Regions from separate parts of the Clostridium sp. SHJSY1 genome, predicted to be linked through region 1. Evidence: predicted binding sites of a transcription regulator. Region 1 holds the regulator's gene; the other holds the start of a gene.
What was found. The regulator HrcA, encoded in region 1, represses chaperone genes, less so after heat shock. The targets are predictions, from matches to a motif close to TGTTAGCACTCNNNNNNNNNGAGTGCTAACA.
Positions count from the first base shown of each region.

Region 2: the regulator HrcA is predicted to act here: its motif matches at 3,998-4,028, upstream of groES (co-chaperone GroES).

Region 1 covers NZ_JANDMF010000001.1:30,985-41,444, forward strand. The annotation lists gene dnaK (molecular chaperone DnaK) at 1-394, opposite strand, end outside; gene grpE (nucleotide exchange factor GrpE) at 463-1,074, opposite strand; gene hrcA (heat-inducible transcriptional repressor HrcA) at 1,109-2,140, opposite strand; gene hemW (radical SAM family heme chaperone HemW) at 2,314-3,438, opposite strand; gene NNC19_RS00160 (hypothetical protein) at 3,514-3,954, opposite strand; gene lepA (translation elongation factor 4) at 4,117-5,922, opposite strand; gene NNC19_RS00170 (hypothetical protein) at 6,045-6,416, opposite strand; gene NNC19_RS00175 (stage II sporulation protein P) at 6,530-7,621, opposite strand; gene gpr (GPR endopeptidase) at 7,702-8,676, opposite strand; gene rpsT (30S ribosomal protein S20) at 8,852-9,115, shown strand; gene NNC19_RS00190 (alpha-amylase family glycosyl hydrolase) at 9,160-10,460, opposite strand, start outside.
Region 2 covers NZ_JANDMF010000019.1:72,401-82,860, forward strand. The annotation lists gene NNC19_RS10435 (HAMP domain-containing sensor histidine kinase) at 1-822, opposite strand, end outside; gene NNC19_RS10440 (response regulator transcription factor) at 800-1,495, opposite strand; gene NNC19_RS10445 (hypothetical protein) at 1,546-1,809, opposite strand; gene groL (chaperonin GroEL) at 1,964-3,586, opposite strand; gene groES (co-chaperone GroES) at 3,600-3,884, opposite strand; gene NNC19_RS10460 (4Fe-4S dicluster domain-containing protein) at 4,162-5,676, opposite strand; gene NNC19_RS10465 (HNH endonuclease) at 5,762-6,058, shown strand; gene NNC19_RS10470 (MgtC/SapB family protein) at 6,154-6,612, opposite strand; gene NNC19_RS10475 (DUF2935 domain-containing protein) at 6,910-7,857, opposite strand; gene NNC19_RS10480 (galactose ABC transporter substrate-binding protein) at 7,934-9,013, opposite strand; gene NNC19_RS10485 (DNA glycosylase) at 9,165-10,058, opposite strand; gene gltA (NADPH-dependent glutamate synthase) at 10,423-10,460, opposite strand, start outside.

The DNA of each region.
Region 1 (10,460 bases):
CCTTTGTTGCTTGTCTTTCAGCATCATTAAAGTAAGCTGGAACAGTAATAACTGCTTGAGTAACTGTTTCTCCTAAATATGCTTCTGCATCAGCCTTAATCTTTTGAAGAATCATTGCTGATATTTCTTGAGGTGAATAGTCCTTACCTTCAATATTTGTTTTATGGTTAGTACCCATTTCTCTCTTTATTGATATTATTGTTTTATCTGGATTTGTTATCGCTTGTCTTTTAGCAACTTGCCCAACTAATCTTTCTCCATTAGCTTGGAAAGAAACTACTGAAGGAGTAGTTCTAGCCCCTTCTGAGTTGGCTATTACAACTGGTTCTCCACCTTCCATAACTGCTACACATGAATTTGTTGTACCTAAATCAATTCCTATAATTTTTCCCATAATTTATTTTCCTCCTTAAAATAGATTTCTCTATCACTTATTCATTTTTATATATAAATTTAAATTAATTAATTTGCAACTTTAACAACTGAATGTCTAATTACCTTATCTCCTCTTTTATACCCTTTCATAAAAACTTCTGCTATAGAGTTTTTATCAAAGTTTTCATCTTCTATATGCATTACTGCTTGATGTAAATTTGGATCAAATTCTCCTGAAGCATCAATTTCTTCTACTCCTAATTTTTCAAAAGATCCTTCTAATCCCTTTATAGTCATTTCTATGCCTTTTTTAAGGTCTTCTACACTACCATCAGCCTGAACAGCTCTTTCTAAATTATCTATAACAGGAAGTACTTCTTTAATTACATCTGCACATGCATCTGTATATATTCCTTCCTTTTCTTTAACTGTTCTTTTTCTATAATTTTCATATTCTGCTGTAACCCTTAAAAGTCTATCCTTTAGAGTTTCAACTTCGTTAGTTAGCTTTTGAACTTGATCTTTATTCTTTCTAAGCATATCTAATTCGTCCTCTTTATCTTCCTTTGAATCATTTTTAATTTCTTCTTCAGTCAAGATTTCTTCTGGATTTACTTCTAAAGTATCATCATTCTCATCTATTACTTGATTAACTTCTTTATTTTCTTCTAGAATTTCTTCCTTCTTATTTCCCTCCATAATCAATGCTACACCTCACCTCATTATAATTTTGTCACTCTAATCCTTGACCTCTTAATGCGTCATTCAGCTCTTTCATAACCTGAGCCATTATAGCTATTACCCTAGAATAATTAATTCTTCTAGGTCCTATTAACCCTATTGTTCCAATTGGTCTGTCACCTAATGAGTATTCTGCTGAAATTACGCTACAATTTTTAGCTTCAGGTATATAATTTTCATCACCAATCTTTATTGTCAAATCACCTTTTGGGGCAATAAGTTCAACTACATAATCTTTATTGTATAACAGATTTAATATTTCTTTTGCGTTATTAATATCGTTATACTCAGGATAGTTAAATATATTAGTAGTTCCTTCCATGAATATTTCAGAAGAATTATCTTCTTTTAAAGTTTCATATAATGCTGGAACAATTGCATTAAACAAATCATCATATCCCTTTAAATCACACTTTAAGTTATTAATTACTTCAAGATTTATCTCTTGAATTGTAAGGTTTGAAAGACGTCTATTAATTACTCTATTTATTTCTTGTAATTCCTCTACTGAAGGTATCTTTTTCATCCTTATTCTGTGATTTTTAATAACTCCATTATCTGTAACTATTACGGAAATCAAATTATGCTCATCTACCATAAGTAATTGTACTGATTTTATATAACTTCTCATTACAGATGGTGTTTGAACTACACAAGTTAAATTAGTTAGTTCTGAAAGCAATGTACTTGCTTGTTTAACAATTTTATCAACTTCTAGCATGGCACTATCTATAATATATTTTTTGATTTGCAACTCTTCTTCCACTGATAGCATGGATTTTTGCATTAAATTATCTACATATAATCTATAGCCTTTACTTGAAGGTATTCTGCCTGCTGAAGTATGAGGTTGCTCTAGATATCCCATATCCTCCAAATCAGACATTTCATTTCTTATAGTTGCAGATCCAACACCTAAATCATACTTTTTAGCTATTGTTCTTGAACCAACAGGTTCTCCAGTGTTAATATAGTCATTAATTATAGCTTCAAGGATCCTTATCTTTCTTCCATCAATAGCCATACCCTCACCTCTTTTTGTTAGCACTCACTATAATCGAGTGCTAATGACTATGTAATAAATATATTATTTCTTTTTTTTTTTGTCAATTATCAATATTTTCAGCTTTCTTTTATAAAAGCCAATTTCAACTAATTAAATTACTTTTCCTTCTCTTTACTTCTTTTTTCACCTTTTTACAATATCATATCACTCATAACTAGATTAGATACTTCAATGCCCAAACTAGTTAAATATATTTTTCCACCTTCTCTAATTAATAAACCTAATTTAATATTCTTATCTATAACTTTTTTGTATAGTGAATCGATTTCCACTCCAAACCTTCCAAGAAATTCATTCTCATCAATACCTTTAATCATCCTTAATCCCATAAACATGAATTCCTCTATATTGTCTTCTAAAGTATTTTCATATTCTTCTTCTATTACTGATTCATTTCTATTTATCCTTTTTATATATTCAGAAATACTATCAATATTTTTTATTCTTTTATTATTCACAAATGAACTTGATGATACTCCCACCCCTATATATTCTTTACACTGCCAGTAAACTTCATTATGAATACATTCTTTTTTTTCTTTTGCAAAATTAGATATTTCATATTGATAATATCCATTTGCTATCAACATTTCTTTTCCTGTTTTATACATATCCCTTTCTTCATCTTCTGATGGAAGAGATAATTCACCTTCTTCATACAACTTATTAAATGCTGTACCTTCTTCTATAATTAAACTATAACTTGAAACATGTTCTGGCTCTAAATTAATTATTTCTTCTAAACTACTAAGCCAATCATTTATATCTTGTTCTGGTAATCCAAACATCATATCCACATTTATATTCTTAAAACCAATTTCTCTAGCTAGATAATAATTATCTTTAAATTCTTCATAACTATGAATTCTTCCTATCTTTTTTAGCAATTTATTTTTTGTGGTTTGTAATCCAAAACTTAATCTATTAATTCCACCTAATTTTATTATTTCAAGCTTCTTCCTATTTACTGTACCAGGATTACACTCCATAGATTTTTCAGCATTTTTATTAAATTTTAAATTGCATATAACATCCATCAATTTTTTTAATGATTCTTCATCCAAATACGATGGAGTACCACCTCCTATAAATAAACTTTTTATAATATATCCTCTGCATTTTTCTTGAATTTCTTTGCATAATGCATCTATATAACCTTTCATTAAATTATCTTTGCATGCATAAGATGGAAAATCACAATAAAAACATTTTTGCTTGCAAAAAGGGATATGTATGTATAATGCTACTTCCTTCATAAAAATCTCCATTCTCAACTTTTTTTAATTTACACAAAAAAAGAGGAGATTAAAATCCCCTCTAAATTTACAAATTTATGATAACAATAATTCGGCTTCTTCTTTTAATAATTGTATTTTACTTTCTGCCTCTACAACTGAAAAATCATATACTTCTTTAAAGTTATAGAAATAGTTTGCAAAAGCAATCTTTTTAGCTCTTCTAATATCTAAATTTACAGCTATTTCATCTAAGAAATCAACTTCTTTTTCTCCATACTCACCATCTACTAGTGCTAATCCTACAAGTTCAAAATAAACTATTGACTTTGTTCTATTAGAAGAATTTTTCAATTCTTTCATTATATCTTCAAGTTCCATTGAATTTATTGAATTTTTATCTAGATTTAATTCTTCTAAGTAATCTTCAATTAATTCTTTTTCTTCTTTAGCAAATACTTCATCAATATTTGCAAATTTATTAACTAAATTAATAAACGCTTTTGCTTCATTTTCTTTTAATTCATTTAAAAACATAATATCCCCCTGTTATTCAATATACAATTTTTCTATGATTCTTAAGGTAATTATAACTTATTTCAAGCAAAATATTTCTTAAATAAATCTTAAATAACACTCTAAATTAACATTTTTACAAAACCATTACCTTGATTTTCCCATTGTTCCTTATGCTTCAAATTAATCAACCTTTAGTACTGCCATAAATGCTTCTTGTGGAACCTCTACAGATCCAACTTGTCTCATTCTCTTTTTACCTTCTTTTTGCTTCTCTAAAAGTTTCTTCTTTCTAGAAATATCTCCACCATAACACTTAGCAAGTACGTCTTTTCTCATAGCTTTAACAGTTTCTCTAGCTATAACCTTTGCTCCTACTGCAGCCTGTATTGGAACTTCAAACATTTGTCTTGGTATGATTTCTTTAAGCTTTTCAGCTATTCCTCTACCTTTATGATAAGCTCTTTCTTTTGGTACTATCATAGACAATGCATCCACTATATCCCCATTTAATAGTATATCAAGTTTAACTAACTCTGTTTTTACATATCCCTTAAACTCATAATCCAAAGATGCATACCCTCTAGTTCTTGATTTTAAAGTATCAAAGAAATCATAAACTATTTCATTTAAAGGTATATCATAATTTATAACAGCTCTTGTCTCCTCCATATATTGCATGTCAATATATGTACCTCTTCTCTCTTGACATAGTTCCATTACAGCACCTACATATTCTGTTGGAGCTATAATAGAAGCTTTAACTACTGGTTCTTCCATATAATCAATTTCTGTTGCAGCCGGAAGGTTTGTAGGGTTTGTAATATCAAACTTCTCTCCATCAGTCTTTGCAACCTTATATATAACTGATGGTGCAGTTGTAATAATATCTAAGTTAAATTCTCTTTCTATTCTTTCTTGAATTATTTCCATATGTAATAATCCAAGGAATCCACACCTAAATCCAAATCCTAATGCAACTGATGTTTCTGGTTCAAAGTTTAGTGCAGCATCATTAATTTGTAACTTTTCAAGTGCTTCTTTAAGTTCATCATATTTTGCTCCATCTACAGGATATATTCCTGAATAAACCATAGGTACGGCTGGCTTATATCCTGGAAGTGCCTTTTTTGTAGGCCTATCTGCTTCTGTTATGGTATCTCCAACTCTAGCATCTCTTACATTCTTAATCGAACCTGTTACATATCCAACATCTCCAGCACTTAGTTCAGAAATTGGCATTAACTTTGGAGTAAATACTCCAACTTCAACTACTTCATACACCTTATTTGTTGCCATTAATTTTATCTTTGTTCCAGGCTTAACTTTTCCATCCTTTATTCTTACATAACATACAACTCCCTTGTAGCTATCATAATAAGAATCGAAGATTAATGCCTTTAATGGAGCTTCCTCATCTCCCTCTGGAGGTGGAAGTCTATCAACTATTTCTTCTAATACATCTGGTATATTCAATCCTGTTTTTGCTGATATCATAGGTGCACTCTCTGCTTCAATTCCTATAACATCTTCTATTTCTTTCTTTACTTCAACCGCTCTTTGAGAAGGTAAATCAATCTTATTAATAACAGGAGCAATTTCCAAATCATTATCTAAAGCCAAATAACAATTTGCTAGAGTTTGTGCCTGAATACCTTGAGTGGCATCTACTACAAGCAATGCACCTTCACAAGCTGCCAAACTTCTTGAAACTTCATATGTAAAATCCACATGTCCTGGAGTATCTATAAGATTTAGAATGTATTCTTCTCCATTTTCTCTCTTATAAACAAGCCTTGCCGCTTGTGATTTTATAGTTATTCCTCTTTCTCTTTCAAGTTCCATATTATCTAAAACTTGTGCTTCCATCTCTCTTTGTGTTAATGTTCCTGTTGCTTCTAATAATCTATCTGCTAACGTAGACTTACCATGATCAATATGGGCAACTATTGAAAAGTTTCTTATGTATTGCTTTCTATCATTATTCATATATTAAAGCTGTTTTTCTATTAACAGCTAATTCACCCCCATTATATTAAATCAGCTAAATTATAACACAAACCACTGACCTACTGTCAACAAAAACACATACTTATTAAAAAAGGCCTCTATTACATGATAACTTTCTCCACTTTATCTTTTATTGAAGTAAAGAAATCACCTACACCATCTACCATCTTTTCTGCCTGATTAATCAAGCTTGATTCTTTTGTAATTTTATAATCTTTTTCTCCAACCTTTACTAAAATTTCATCAGAATCATCTTTATATATTTTTACAGAAGCATTATCTCTAATAAAATTTGAAAAATCTTCTCCAAATGCTTCAGATACTTTTTTATAATTTTCATTTGTATCATCTAGTGGTGATAAAGCTTTTGTATTAATTATATTAACTTTTGTTAAGCCTATAGTTACAAGAAAAATCATTAATAGGACAAATAATATTCTTAATTTAATTCTTTTTTTCACACTCTTTTTCAAAGAAAACATCCTCCAAAATACATTTAGTTAATCTCACTTTAAAGATCTTAACTTTATATCTTAAAGGATGCTCATTTTCCTATCTTTTATACATTATGGCAAATTTGGACTCGTTATTTATTAACATGCTCTGCTATTAACCTTGCAATGTACTTTGCAGATCCTTTTGCTTCTGCTGATGAATTAATGTTTGCTCCACATTCAATTAGCATACTGTTATCACTCAACCCTTCATTAAACCCATTAATTCCATGATTATAAGTTAATATCTTTATTGCGAGTCCTGGGAAAAGTGTATTTGCATTATTCATAAGTTCATCAGCTAAAGCACTATTTTTCCCATACCTAGTACTATTTTTAGCTGTTACAAACATTAACTTTGCAACATTTTCTCCATTAATATTAGCTGTAACAGCAGATTTATTTTCCACTGAATCTCTATGAAGGTCTATTATCATTTTAAAATCTCCATACTTTTTTAAATACCTATTAACCGTTTCATTAGATCTTGAATAACTATCATTGTATGATACACTATGGTTTGTTTTATCATGTATAACTGAAATACCATAATCTTCTTCTAATATTCTACCAATCTCACTACCAACTCCAACAACACTATAATTTTCATCTAGAGTATCTCCCCCTGTTTCTGCATAATTTTCTGTTGTATGTGAGTGATAAATAAGAACTTCTGGCTTTGAATTATCTAAATTTTTCTTAAGTTTAGGATTATAGGCAGGTGAAGCTTTCGTATCTACCCTATTTTGATTATTACTACCACTATCATTAGTGGTTTTATTTTCATTATTATCAACTTTAACTATAGAACTATCATTAATTTCAAATGGACTAATGCCTGTTGATGCAATTTTATCATTAGGTTTAAATCCTTGGCTAAAAAAGCTAACTTCATTATTAACTATTGCAAAGCAATTTATATTTTTTAAACCTGTTGCTTCTAAGCACACTTCTTTGATAGATAGCTTATTTTCAGCATAAGCACCCTCATCATATATCTGATTCTCTACTATAGGCATTCCAAAGTTTAATAATTGTACATAAGCAAATCCTCCTCTTTCTTTGCTATTTCTTAAAATATTAATAACTCTATAAGAAAATATACTCAATACAATCAATAATATTATTACGCCTATATTTATGTTCTGTTTCACATCTTTTCTTCTTATATTTTGTTTATACACCTACAAATCCCCCTTTGTATATCCAAATTAGATTTACTCTATATTATATGGGGATTTTACATAATTATAATTAGAATATATTAATTTAAGAACTTATTAATATCTTCAACTGTCATGCTAGGCTGAACTGCTATATTTATTCCATTTGCTATTATTTTGGATAGAGAATCTATCATTAAATCCACTTCCTTTGGCGTTACTACTAAATCACCTACAAAGGGATCTAGCACTTCTTTAATCAATATACTCTTTTCTTGTTTATCTAATTTTTTTAACATCTTATAAAAATCTTTTCCTTCTTCTGATTGCTTAATTAAATCATCTAAAACTAAATCTATAGTATCATTTGCAATAGTTGCAGCATCAACTACAGTAGGTACTCCAATGGCTATTACTTTTACACCTAATGTTTTCTCATTAATCTGCATTCTATGATTTCCAACCCCAGCTCCTGGAGATATTCCTGTATCACTTATTTGAATAGTTCTGTTTACCCTTTCTATCTTTCTAGAAGCTAAAGCATCTATGCAAATTACTACATCTGGTTTAATCCTTTCTACAATACCTTTAATTACTTCCCCAGTTTCTATTCCTGTTATTCCCAAAACACCTGGTGCAATAGCTGCAACTGGTGAGATACTATCATCAATAGTATCTGGCATTATTGATTTTAAATGTCTAGTTACCATTATTCCTTCTGTTACTTTAGGTCCTAAAGCATCTGGTGTCACCTTTCTATTTCCAAGTCCTACTACCAAAGCTAACTTATTTTCATTCATGTTTATAATTTTTTTCAGTGTTTTTCCTAAAGCTATAGAAACATCATCCATAAGCTCTCCATCATATACAGTAAACTCTGGAATTTCTAAAGTTATATAATTTCCGATGGGCTTTCCCATTTTAATAGCCCCATCTTCTGTCATTATTTTCACCTTTGTTATTTGGGTACCTTCATCCTCATATTCTTCTACAATAACCCCATCCGCATCTTTTTTATTCTCTTGTTTATAAATCTCACGAGCTTCTACAGCTAAGTCAGTTCTTACATTTATCATTTCCTCACCTCTCAATAATTTTATTGTCTTTCTTATTTTTCCGATTTACTTAAATTTAATACTTGAATCTCATAACTTTCAATGCTATAATATGGTGTGTCGAATGTGACGCTTATATGCAGATTTCCCCAAAACTGCGAGAGGCCCTATAAAATTTAGAGGGGGTGAATTAAGAATGGCAAATATCAAATCAGCAAAGAAGAGAATATTAGTTGCAGAAAAGAAGACTGCTAGAAATAGAATGGTTAAGTCTGCTTTAAAAACTGCTATAAAGAAATTTGAAGCTGCAGTATCAGCTAACAGTGCTGACGAAGCTAAAGCTTTATTCGTTAAAGCTTCTAAGTCTTTAGATATGGCTGCTCAAAAGGGAGTAGTTCATAAAAACATGGCTGCTAGAAAGAAGTCAAGATTAGCTGCAAAGTTAAACGCTATGGCGTAGTTGTAATAAAACCGACCTTATTTAAGGCCGGTTCTTTACTTTTACTATGCTTTTTTCTTTTTATATGAATACCTAAATCCTGCAAATGCTACAAACAACATACTAATTAGCAATATAAATTCATTTTCACTTGCCATATCTCCAGTCTTTGCTGTAGCGGATTTTTCTCCATTACTATCTTCATCATCATTATTTGCACTAGTTAATTTTTTATCCTTATCTTTATTTTCTGGATCTTTATTAGTTATTTCATTATCTACAATGATATAATCACTAAAATGGTTTGTGACAAATGTGAATATACCATTTTGTACTTCGCCTTTACCAGCTAGTACAAAATTATCACTACCAGCTATATAGTAACAATATAACTCTTTACCATCGTTATTTTTATCAACTGAAACTTCCAACATCATATCAGTACCTAAAGCACCATCTTTTAGATTTGTTTTAATATTAAACTTATCTATTAAATTTAAATTCTTAACTTCATTATCCAAATTATCATTAACTAAAACTTTAAAATCAGTTAATCCTTGGTCACTTAATGTTTCTTTAAGTTTTTTAACATCTTTAATTGTTATTTTTATATTTCCTCTCTTAATTACTATTTTAAGATCTTTTCCTGAGTTTACTATATACTCTAAAAGATTTCCACTTATACCTTCATTCATATTAGAAATTACTACTTCACTTCCATTTTCAGCCTTACTTATTTTATCTTCTATCTCTTTATCTGTTTCTGGTATAATCCTATTTTTAACCACTGAATCAGTATTATAAGCATCTTTTAAACCATCTTTATTAAAGTTAATTTCTTTTACTTTATCAACTAAAATGACACCTCCTAAAGCCGGAACTCTAACTGTTACCTTTCCATCCTCAACTTTATAGATTTCTTTGTCATTTAATATATTAGTAAGAGTAGTTCCTTCCTTAACTCCTGGTACTGTGAATGTAGTTTCTACTTCTTTTTCTTCTCTATTTGCTACTACTAAAGCCTTTGAATCATCATCTGATCTCAAATAAGCCATTACATCATTTTCAAACTCCTTTGGCATTTGTGGAACACTCACCTCTCCTGTTCTAAGTGATGAATAACCATTTCTTATAGCTGCAAGTTTAGCATACCACTCAACTAATTCTTTATCACCTTTTCCCCAAGTAAATGCTCTCCTATTATCAGGATCATCACATCCAACCATTCCAATTTCGTCACCATAATATATAGTTGGTGCCCCTATATAGGTCATTTGTAAAAATGGTATTAACCTCATTTTTGCTTTAGCTAAATCTGTAGCAGGATTTGCAAACCCTCTTGTTGATTTTTGAGCTCCATCTAAAG
Region 2 (10,460 bases), on a different contig from region 1:
AATTAAAAACGATATAATTCCTATTATAATTTCTTTAAATAGTCTTTCTCTTACAGAGTTATAATAATTATAATTTTTATATATGGGACTATTTTCATCAATACTGTTAGGTACAACAAAGCAAACTTTTTTATTAGTTAATTCAGCCCAAATACTTATATACTTCATTCTATCAGAGTCCTTACATTCATAAGGAAGTTTAATACTATATAAAGCATTTTTATTAATATACTCATCTATATCTGATAAATTTTCTATATTAGTATTTACAGAACCATTTTCCTCATTTTCAATGTAGTATTTTATTGTACTTTTTGCTTCTATTGCATTTTTAATATTTTCATAATCTTTATCTTTATAAGTTACTATCTCTTTTTTTAAATCCTCTACAGTTTTTGAATTTTTTATTTTAATTTCATTAAGTTCTTTATCTCTTTCCTCTGTTAGTCTATTAGTTTCATTACTATTTTGAGCTTGAGCTGAATTTAATATCTGATATTTATACTTATCAATTATTTCATCTTCCCACCTACTCAAATTAGTTTCATATAAAGTCTTAGACAATGTTAACTCGCTCTTTGTAACCTTATCATCATCTGATTTTAATGAGTAGTCCTTATACACTTCATCAAGATATCTAATATTATTAAAATAGCTACCTAAATCCCTTTTAAACTGAGAACATTCAAAGTAAGAATCTACTTTCAAATATTCTCTGTTCTTTATCAAGTCACTTACTGATAATACTGAAATTCCACAGATATAAGCTGATATAAGAAAAACTATTACAATAGTATATTTATTTTTCAATTTTATAGCCAATTCCCCACACCACCTTCAAATAATTTGGCTCTCTTGGGTTGATTTCAATCTTTTCCCTTATTCTTCTTATGTGAACTGACACAGTATTTTCAGAATTATGAAATGGCTCATCCCATACCCTTTCATATATTTCTTCAATAGAAAAAACTCTCCCCTTATTGGTCATTAATAGTTCTAATATCTTATACTCTAAGGATGTTAAGCTCTTTTCCTTATCATCCACTGTTATAGTCTTTGAGTTTTTGTTTAATATAAGACCCCTTATATTTATCTCATCTTCAACCTGTTCATCATATTGCCCCAAACTTGTATATCTTCTTAATTGAGACTTAACCCTAGCCACTAATTCCATAGGGTTAAACGGTTTCGTTATATAATCATCAGCACCTATATTAAGTCCTAATATTTTATCAGTATCCTCTGATTTTGCTGAAAGCATTACTATAGGAATGTTTTTGCTTTCCCTGATTTTAAATGTTGCTTTAATGCCATCCATTTTAGGCATCATTAAATCCATTAATATAAGGTGAATCTCCTTCATTTCAAGTACCTTTAAAGCTTCTATTCCATCTCCTGCATGAAATACTTTTATCCCTTCATTTTTTAAATATATTTCAACAGCTTCTCTTATTTCATATTCATCATCTACAATTAAAACATTAAATTTAGTCATAATATCCCCCCTCTTCCCCTATTATACATATCAAGAATAGAATCTTTCAATTAACTTTTTCTAAGAAAAAATGCAAATGCATCCTTTAATAATTCAGCTAAAAAATAAACACAAGTATTAGCAGAATTACCCTTATTCAATTTTATTGCCTTAGAATATACATACTTACGATTCTCATCACTTTGAAGAAACTTAAATATTTTTTCATTTATGTTATAATTTTTATCTTCTGTGTAAGTATTGCTACCTGTTGTTGCTTTTATTACTAAACCTATAGTTGCAACAATCATAATAAAAAGCATTATCTTTTTCACGTCATATACTTCTCCTCCTCAATCCCTCTTACAATAACTAATTATACAAGGTATTTTTTACAAAAAACTTCCTATAATTCTTTCAAATTTCTGAAGAAAAACAAAAAAATCTCGTAATGAAAATTTCATCACGAGATTTTTTGTATTAATTATTTTAGTACATTCCTTCCATTCCTGGAGCTCCACCTGGCATTGGAGTTTCCTTTTGTGGAATATCAGCAACTGCTGCTTCTGTTGTTAAGAATGTTGATGCTACTGATGCTGCATTTTGAAGTGCTGATCTTGTTACCTTAGTAGGATCAACTATACCAGCTTTTATCATGTTCTTATAGTCTCCATATAATGCATCGTATCCCATTCCAACTTCACTATTCTTAACTTTTTCTATTATAACAGAACCTTCAACGCCTGCATTTACAGCTATTTGTCTCATTGGTTCTTCTAATGCTCTAACAATTATATTAATACCAACTTGTGCATCTGGAACATCTGAAGTTAATTTTGCTACTTCATTTATTACATTAACATATGCAGTTCCACCACCTGGTACAATACCTTCTTCTACTGCTGCTTTTGTTGCATTTAAAGCATCTTCAATTCTAAGCTTTCTCTCTTTAAGTTCTGTTTCTGTAGCTGCTCCAACTTTAATTACTGCAACTCCTCCAGCAAGTTTAGCTAATCTTTCTTGTAGCTTTTCTTTATCAAATTCTGAAGTTGTTTCTTCTATTTGATTCTTTATTAAGCCAATTCTTTCTTTTATAGCAGGTGAACTACCCTTACCATTTACAATTGTTGTATTTTCTTTTGTAACTTTAACACTTTCAGCTTGACCTAGCATTTCTAAAGTTACTTCTTTAAGATCTCTTCCAAGTTCTTCTGATATTACTTCTCCACCAGTTAAGATAGCTATATCTTGAAGCATTTCTTTTCTTCTATCACCAAAGCCTGGAGCTTTAACTGCAACACAAGTAAATGTTCCTCTTAACTTATTAACTACAAGTGTAGCCATAGCTTCACCTTCTATATCTTCAGCTATAATTAATAACTTTTTACCTGTTTGAACTATTTGTTCTAATACTGGCAGTATTTCTTGTATATTTGAAATTTTCTTATCAGTTATTAAAATGTATGGACTATCTAATGAAGCTTCCATCTTTTCCATATCTGTTGACATATAAGGTGATACATATCCTCTATCAAATTGCATACCTTCAACTACATCTAATTCAGTTCCCATTGATTTAGATTCTTCAATAGTAATTACGCCTTCATTTCCAACCTTCTCCATAGCATCAGCTATTAACTTACCTATTTCTTCATCTGATGCTGAAATAGCTGCAACTCTAGCTATGTCTTCTTTCCCAGCTACTGGTTTTGAAATTCCTTGAATTTCTTCAACTGCTTTTTCAACAGCTTTTCTTATACCATTTCTAATTAATATTGGATTAGCTCCTGCTGTTACATTTTTAAGACCTTCTCTTATGATAGCTTGAGCTAAAAGAGTAGCTGTTGTAGTTCCATCACCAGCAACATCATTTGTTTTAGTAGCAACTTCTTTTACAAGTTGTGCCCCCATATTTTCATATGGATCTTCTAATTCTATTTCTCTAGCTATTGAAACACCATCATTTGTTATTAAAGGTGCACCAAACTTCTTATCCAATACTACATTTCTTCCTTTTGGTCCTAAAGTAACCTTTACTGTATCAGCTAATTTATCAACACCTATTTGCATTGCTCTTCTTGCGTCTTCACCAAATTTTAATGATTTTGCCATTTCTAAATCCCTCCTACTCAACTATCGCTAAAATATCATCTTGTTTTAATATAGTATATTCTTCTCCAGAAACTTTAACTTCTGATCCTGCATACTTAGAATATAATACTTTATCTCCAACTTTAACTTCCATTTCAACCCTTTTGCCATCTACTATAGCTCCAGGTCCAACTGCAACTACTTCAGCTTCTTGTGGTCTTTCCTTTGCTGTACCTGTTAATACAATTCCGCTTTTAGTAGTTTCCTCTGCTTCTAGTTTTTTAATTACTACTCTTTCTCCAAGTGGTTTGATATTCATAAAAAACCCTCCTTTAATTATTTATATAATTTTGTTTTTATTTACTTTATATCGTCTTAAGCTAATTAGATTAAGATTATTAATAATTCTATAGAATTATTATATGAATTTTGTATTAGCACTCACTATCAATGAGTGCTAATACAATTATAATATATCCTCTATCCATAATATTCAAATATTCCCTTTGCTATTATTCCTTTAAATTTATATATTATAGCTAATTATATTAATTTTTCTTAGTTATATTAATATTTACTCCATTTTTCTTCTATTTTTAATTTTCTGATTTTTTTACTCTTCCAGCTTCTAAATTTATTTCCTTATATTTCTTTAAATTGTCGTTAGAAAGCACTGTTTTCTTCTTAGCTTTTACATTCATCTTATTAAATATACCTTTAGCTTTTTGGTATGGAGCTATAGTACCTGCACCATTTATACATCCGCCTTCACACATCATTCCTTCTATGAAGTTCCCATTAAGTCTACCTATATTGGCAAGCTTCATGGTCTTTTTAATCTCATCACTTCCTGATACTTTAATAGGGTTGAATTCTATATCTATTCCACTTTCTTTCATGTAATTCTCAATAGCTGCTGTCAACCCTCCAGCTGCTCCAAATCCTCGTCCAAATATAGATGCATCTTCAACAACCTCTTCCTCACAACTTTCTACCTCAATCTGAAAAGCATCAAAAAGAGCAATGAGTTCTTCAAATGTTAGCACATAATCAATTGCATCTTTAACTTCTTCTCTAACTACCTCCCCCTTTTTAGCTGTACAAGGTCCTATAAATACAACTTTTGCTCTAGTGTCACATTTTTTAATATACCTTCCTGTAGCAATCATAGGAGAAACAGTTCCTGATATATTAGCTTTTTCATTTGGAAACATTTTTTCTATATAATTTAAAAATCCTGGACAACATGAATTTGTCATATATAAATCTTCATTTTCCATTCTCTCTATAAATTCATTGCTTTCATGAACAGTAACAGCATCAGCTCCACAAGCTGCTTCTACCATATCAGCAAAACCTATCTTTTTAATTGCATTTTTAATTTGGCCATAAGATACCTTTACTCCAAATTGCCCTGTTATAGCTGGAGCAACTACTGCATATAGCTTATTTTTATTTACTAGAGATTTGGTAACTGGAACAATTAAACTCTTATCTGATATAGCTCCAAACGGACATGCTGACATACATGCACCACAATTTACGCACTTTTCTTCCTTAATCATAGCTCTTCTATTTTCAGTATTTACATCTAAGGCTCCAGTTGGACATACTCTTTTACAAGGCCTCATAACTTCAGAAATGGCATCATAAGGACAAGACTTTTGACACATACCACATTCTTTACAAAGTTCTTGATTGATATATGCTCTTCCTGCCACATAGCTTATTGCTCCAAAATTGCAAGCTTTTTGGCATCTATGTGCTATACAATTTCTACATGAATCAGTTACATTATATTTATTTATCGGACACTTATCACAAGCAGCTTCTATAACATATACAATTTGCTCATCTGAAGTTATATCTACAAACTCTTCATGTGCAGCATATCCATTTGCTAAGAAACCAGAAGCTAATTTTGCTCTCTCCAATACAATAGCCCTTTCCTTATAGACACAACATCTATACATGGCTACATCTCCTTTTATAACTTCATAAGGAATCTTTTCAATCTCTTCCTTAGTTAGCTTGTCCTCTTTTGCTAACTTTGCTACTGCTGTAAGCACCTCATGTTTTAATTTATCTAACTGGGTCTCAAATTGAAACATAATCTCTCCTCCAAACTTTGATTTTTTCATTTAAAAATGATATAATCTCCCCAATTATAATTCTATTATTTAGGGTGAGTATTTTATGAATAAAAATTATAAATGTGAGCTTTGTGAAAGAGAAATATCAGAAGTAACCAAGCATCATCTAATCCCTGTAGAAAAAGGTGGAAAGGATTCTCATATAGCTTTTTTATGCAAAACTTGTCATCGTCAAATCCATGCTCTTTACACAAATAAAGAACTTTCTTATAGACTTTATACTATTGAAAGATTAAAAAAAGAAGAAAAGATTAAACGCTACTTAAATTTTATTAAAGATCATCCCTCAGATTTATATATACCAATAAAAAAATCAAAATCCGCTAGGCGAAAAGGATAGAAATAAGCAGCAATAAATCAATATATATCCATTACTGCTTACTTAATCTTGTAACACTCTAAATAGGTTGATATTAGAAATAACTTTATAATAATCTATTCTTCAGAATCATCATGTCCTCTCTTATATATAGCACTTTTTTTAATTATTCTTTTTATTTTTGGAACTAATATAAGATTTATTAATATAAAAACTGTTGTAGTTACAGCTCCAAGGATAAATCCCCCTCCAACAGCAATTCCTATACAAGCCATTACCCATATAGATGATGCTGTAGTTAATCCTAATATGGTGTTATTACGGTCTTTTAATACACATAAAGCTCCTAAAAATCCTATTCCAGATACTACTTGTGCTGAAATTCTTGTTGGATCAATTAAGTTGTTTCCTTGAGACATATATATGCCAAATATCATAGTTAACGCTGATCCTAATGATACCATTACGTGGGTTTTTATTCCTATGGTTTTATTTGTTAAATCTCGTTCTAATCCAATTATTGCTCCTAATAAGAATGCTATACTTAGTCTTATTACTATTGTTTTTTCATCCAATATTTATTCCCCCATCCCACCTTATTTTATCTTCCATTATATAGTCTTTATTATTTATACTCAACATTTTAATATTTTTATGCTCCTATGAAGATATTCTACCTATTACTATCATTACATTGATAATAATTTTTTATCATTATTCCCATAACTTGAATTAAATATATTATTTCTTAACTCATAAAAATAGACTAAATGAAAAAATAATGTTTCATTTAGTCTATTCCTTTTTTCTAAATTTCTTAAGACTTAAAACACTTTCTATATTATGGTAATACTTTTCAATTTTAGTTTTTTCTACTCCATATCTATATCTTTTCTAAATATTTTTAGTAATCTTAAATAATGATTTGATTCACGTAACACATGATCACCTAATAATGGAATTATTATAGATTTAACTTTACATTCTAATATTCCTTGTGTACCCTGTTGATTAAACTTTCTTATTGCTATAGTTGCTTTATAACTGTCATTTGTGACTTTAGAAATTGGCATTGAATGTTTTATAGCTTCTTTTGCATCTCTTGTTAACTCATCAAATTGATGACCAAAATTATTGGCCATATTTATTAATTCGTCCTCAGTTGGATCAAGAAGTCCACGAATAAATTTTGAATGCTCTGCCATAATCCTATTCCAAAAAGCTTCTTGATTATACTGTTCTCTCTCTAAATCAATTTCTTCACCATCTTGCAATCTTTTAACAAAAGTATAATAAAGTTTTGCTTCTCTTAAAATGTGATCTATAAGTAAAGGATAACTGACAGTAAACACCTTACATAATAAAACATCTGATAGTAATTTGTTTTTAAAGTTTATTATTCCTCTAATAAGTCTAATTGCTCTGTTATTAATATCAAATACTTTTCGTTCAATGGAATCATTTTTATTATGATTATCTCTAATTAAATATTCACCCATTAATTGGGTTTCTAATTTAGTTAAATCTGTTGGTATCTTTATCCCTGTAAAATATGAGGATGCCTGTTCTGCTTCTAATGTGTAAGGTGTTATTACTTCATTGGATTGTAATACTTCGTTACTTATAATTCCATCAGAAATAGAGATGACATCATCTAAAAGTTCGTCAAATTCCATTCTGAACATATCTGCCTCATTGATATACTTTGAATCTTTTGGTGTGAAACTAGCTTCTAAAAAGAATGAATGTTCCTTCATAATTCTTCCAAAAAAAAGATGTAATTCAAGTGATTGTTGCATAAACTTCTTACTAGTTAACATTATTGTCCTCTAAAATAATTAATCAATTATATATTATATAAATTAGTTACTTCAAAAGTTACTACAAGTAAACTTATTAGGGAGATTTAGTTCTTCCTATATAAGCTTCATAAGGGAGTGTGACTATAATTTCTCCATCTTTAAATTTTAAATTTGTATTTTTTAGAGGATCTACATAATTAACTAAGTTCATTCCTACATTGTACATTTGTTCAGCAAATGGTTTTATGTCTTGAATAACAGTACCTGCCATAAATCCTTTATCAACTAAATCTTTAGCCTCTTGAGTCCCATCAACTCCAATAACTGTTATATATTTTGATTTATCACCTTTATTATATCCATACTTTTGTAATATTTCAGTTACACCTATTGCCATAGCATCATTATTTCCAATTACTACTTCAATTTTATCTCCATATTTGATAAATAAGTTTTCAAAATAATTTTTAGCTAAATCTTTAGACCAATTGGCATTTACACTTGCCAACTCCTGAATTTTTATTCCAGAATTTTTTAGTGTTGCAATGGAACTTTTTGTTCTTTGAATTTCAGGTTCACTTTCAGCTTTCCCCTTTAACATAATATACTCCATAACATTATCATTATTTTTATCTATAACTTTTTTATTTGTATTCCATAAATCAATAAGAATCTTACCTTGTGAAATACCAGCTCGTTCCGAATTGCCTGCTACAAAAACAACTCTATTATATTTAGGAACTTTTAATATTGTTTCAGGCGCAACTTGTAATAATACTAGTGGAATATTTTCTGGCTTAGTTTTATTAATAACCTCTTTCACTGAATTTTCTGCTACATCAGCTAAATTTACTATTAAAAGCTCAATATCATTTTCATTATTTTGTACTATAGAATCTATTATTTGATTTTGTGTATTTATATTATTTTGTCCATCAAAAATAGTAAACTTGACTTTATCTTCATTTTCTTTCTGAATCTCCTCAAAACTCTGTTTAAGGGATAAGTTAAATGGATCACTAAAACTACGCACTATTACTGCAATATTAGTTACCTTTCTATTATTGCTATCGCAATTGGCCTTAGCTGATATATCAATTTGAATATTACTTACCAATGTAATAGTTATTGTTGTAATTATTATAATCATAAATGCCTTTTTTAATAGTTTCATAATACCTCCAAAACAATTGCGCTAATTATTATTAGACTGTGTTTAAATATAAAATTTATTCTACCAATAATACTCAATTTCTTTTTAGCATTTATGAATAAAAAAGGTATATTTCGTATTACTCTATACGAAATATACCTTTTAAGTAATTTTAATCCACACTTATCTTATTCTCTCTAGCATAATAGAAAAGATATTGTTGTGCAAATCCTGCTGACTCACCAAATTTGTTTCTTGCAAATATTCTTATTTTATTCAGCGAACCTTCCTCTGCATTATAAAAATGCATCATAGCTCTCTTTACCCACACATCTACAGGGAAAGCAGAATACTTTTTCATAGAAAATAGCATAATACAATCTGCTACTTTTGCTCCTACACCTTTGAATTTTTGTAATTCTTCATGACATTCATCTGCAGATAAGCTTGCTATGTAATCTAAATCATATTCTCCTAACTTTTTAGCATTATTTACATTACTTATTGTATCTAATATGTATTTACTTCTAAAAGATGCTCCTGTTTCTTGAATTTCTTCTAATGTAGCATCTTTAAATTCAGCAGGAGTAGGAAATGTATAATATTTCTTTCCTTTATACTCTATTGGATTTCCCCATTTTTCTGATATCTTTTTAATTGTTTTTGATATAGATGGGATGCTATTTCTAGCAGAAATTATAAAGCTTATTAAAATTTCAAAATGCTCTTGATTTAAAAGTCTAATTCCATATCCATACTCAACACTTTTACTTAATATTTCATCATTAGCTAAAGATTTTTTCACATCGCTATAATCTCTTTCTAAATCAAAATAACTTAACCATATATTTTTAAAATCTTCTTCATTACTATTTAATATTGTAACTATATCTTTTTTCTGAATAACCTCAATCACTCTTCCATAAGCTACTCCAATATAATTTAATTCCTCGACTTTTTCCCATCTGAAGCACTGCCCACATTCTACTATTTGCTTTATATTAAAATTTTTCACACCTTCTAGTATTATCTTGTCTTCCTTAAATACTACATTATCATAATCCATAAACTCACCTTTTCTTTCTTCTTTTAATTATAATTATATCACACACTTAATATTATTTAACAATAAATATCAATTATACTTTGATAATTGATATTTGAGATTTAAAACTAGAAAACGAAAAAGCATATGCTACATAAAAAAATTTAAATAGAAACAAAGCCTTACTTGTAGTAGATATACAAGAAGATGCTACAGGCCAAACAACTAATAAACCATATAAAAATTCAAAAGAACTAATCAATAATGTAAACTCAGTTATTAGTAATAGAAAATTTTAGTTTAGTATTTATAGCTTTATACAAAAAAGTAGATTTCGCGTTGCTCTACACGAAATCTACTTTTTTCTATTTTAAAAATCTCCATTTTAATGATTTTTGTTTAAAAGATAATTATGAATTCCAA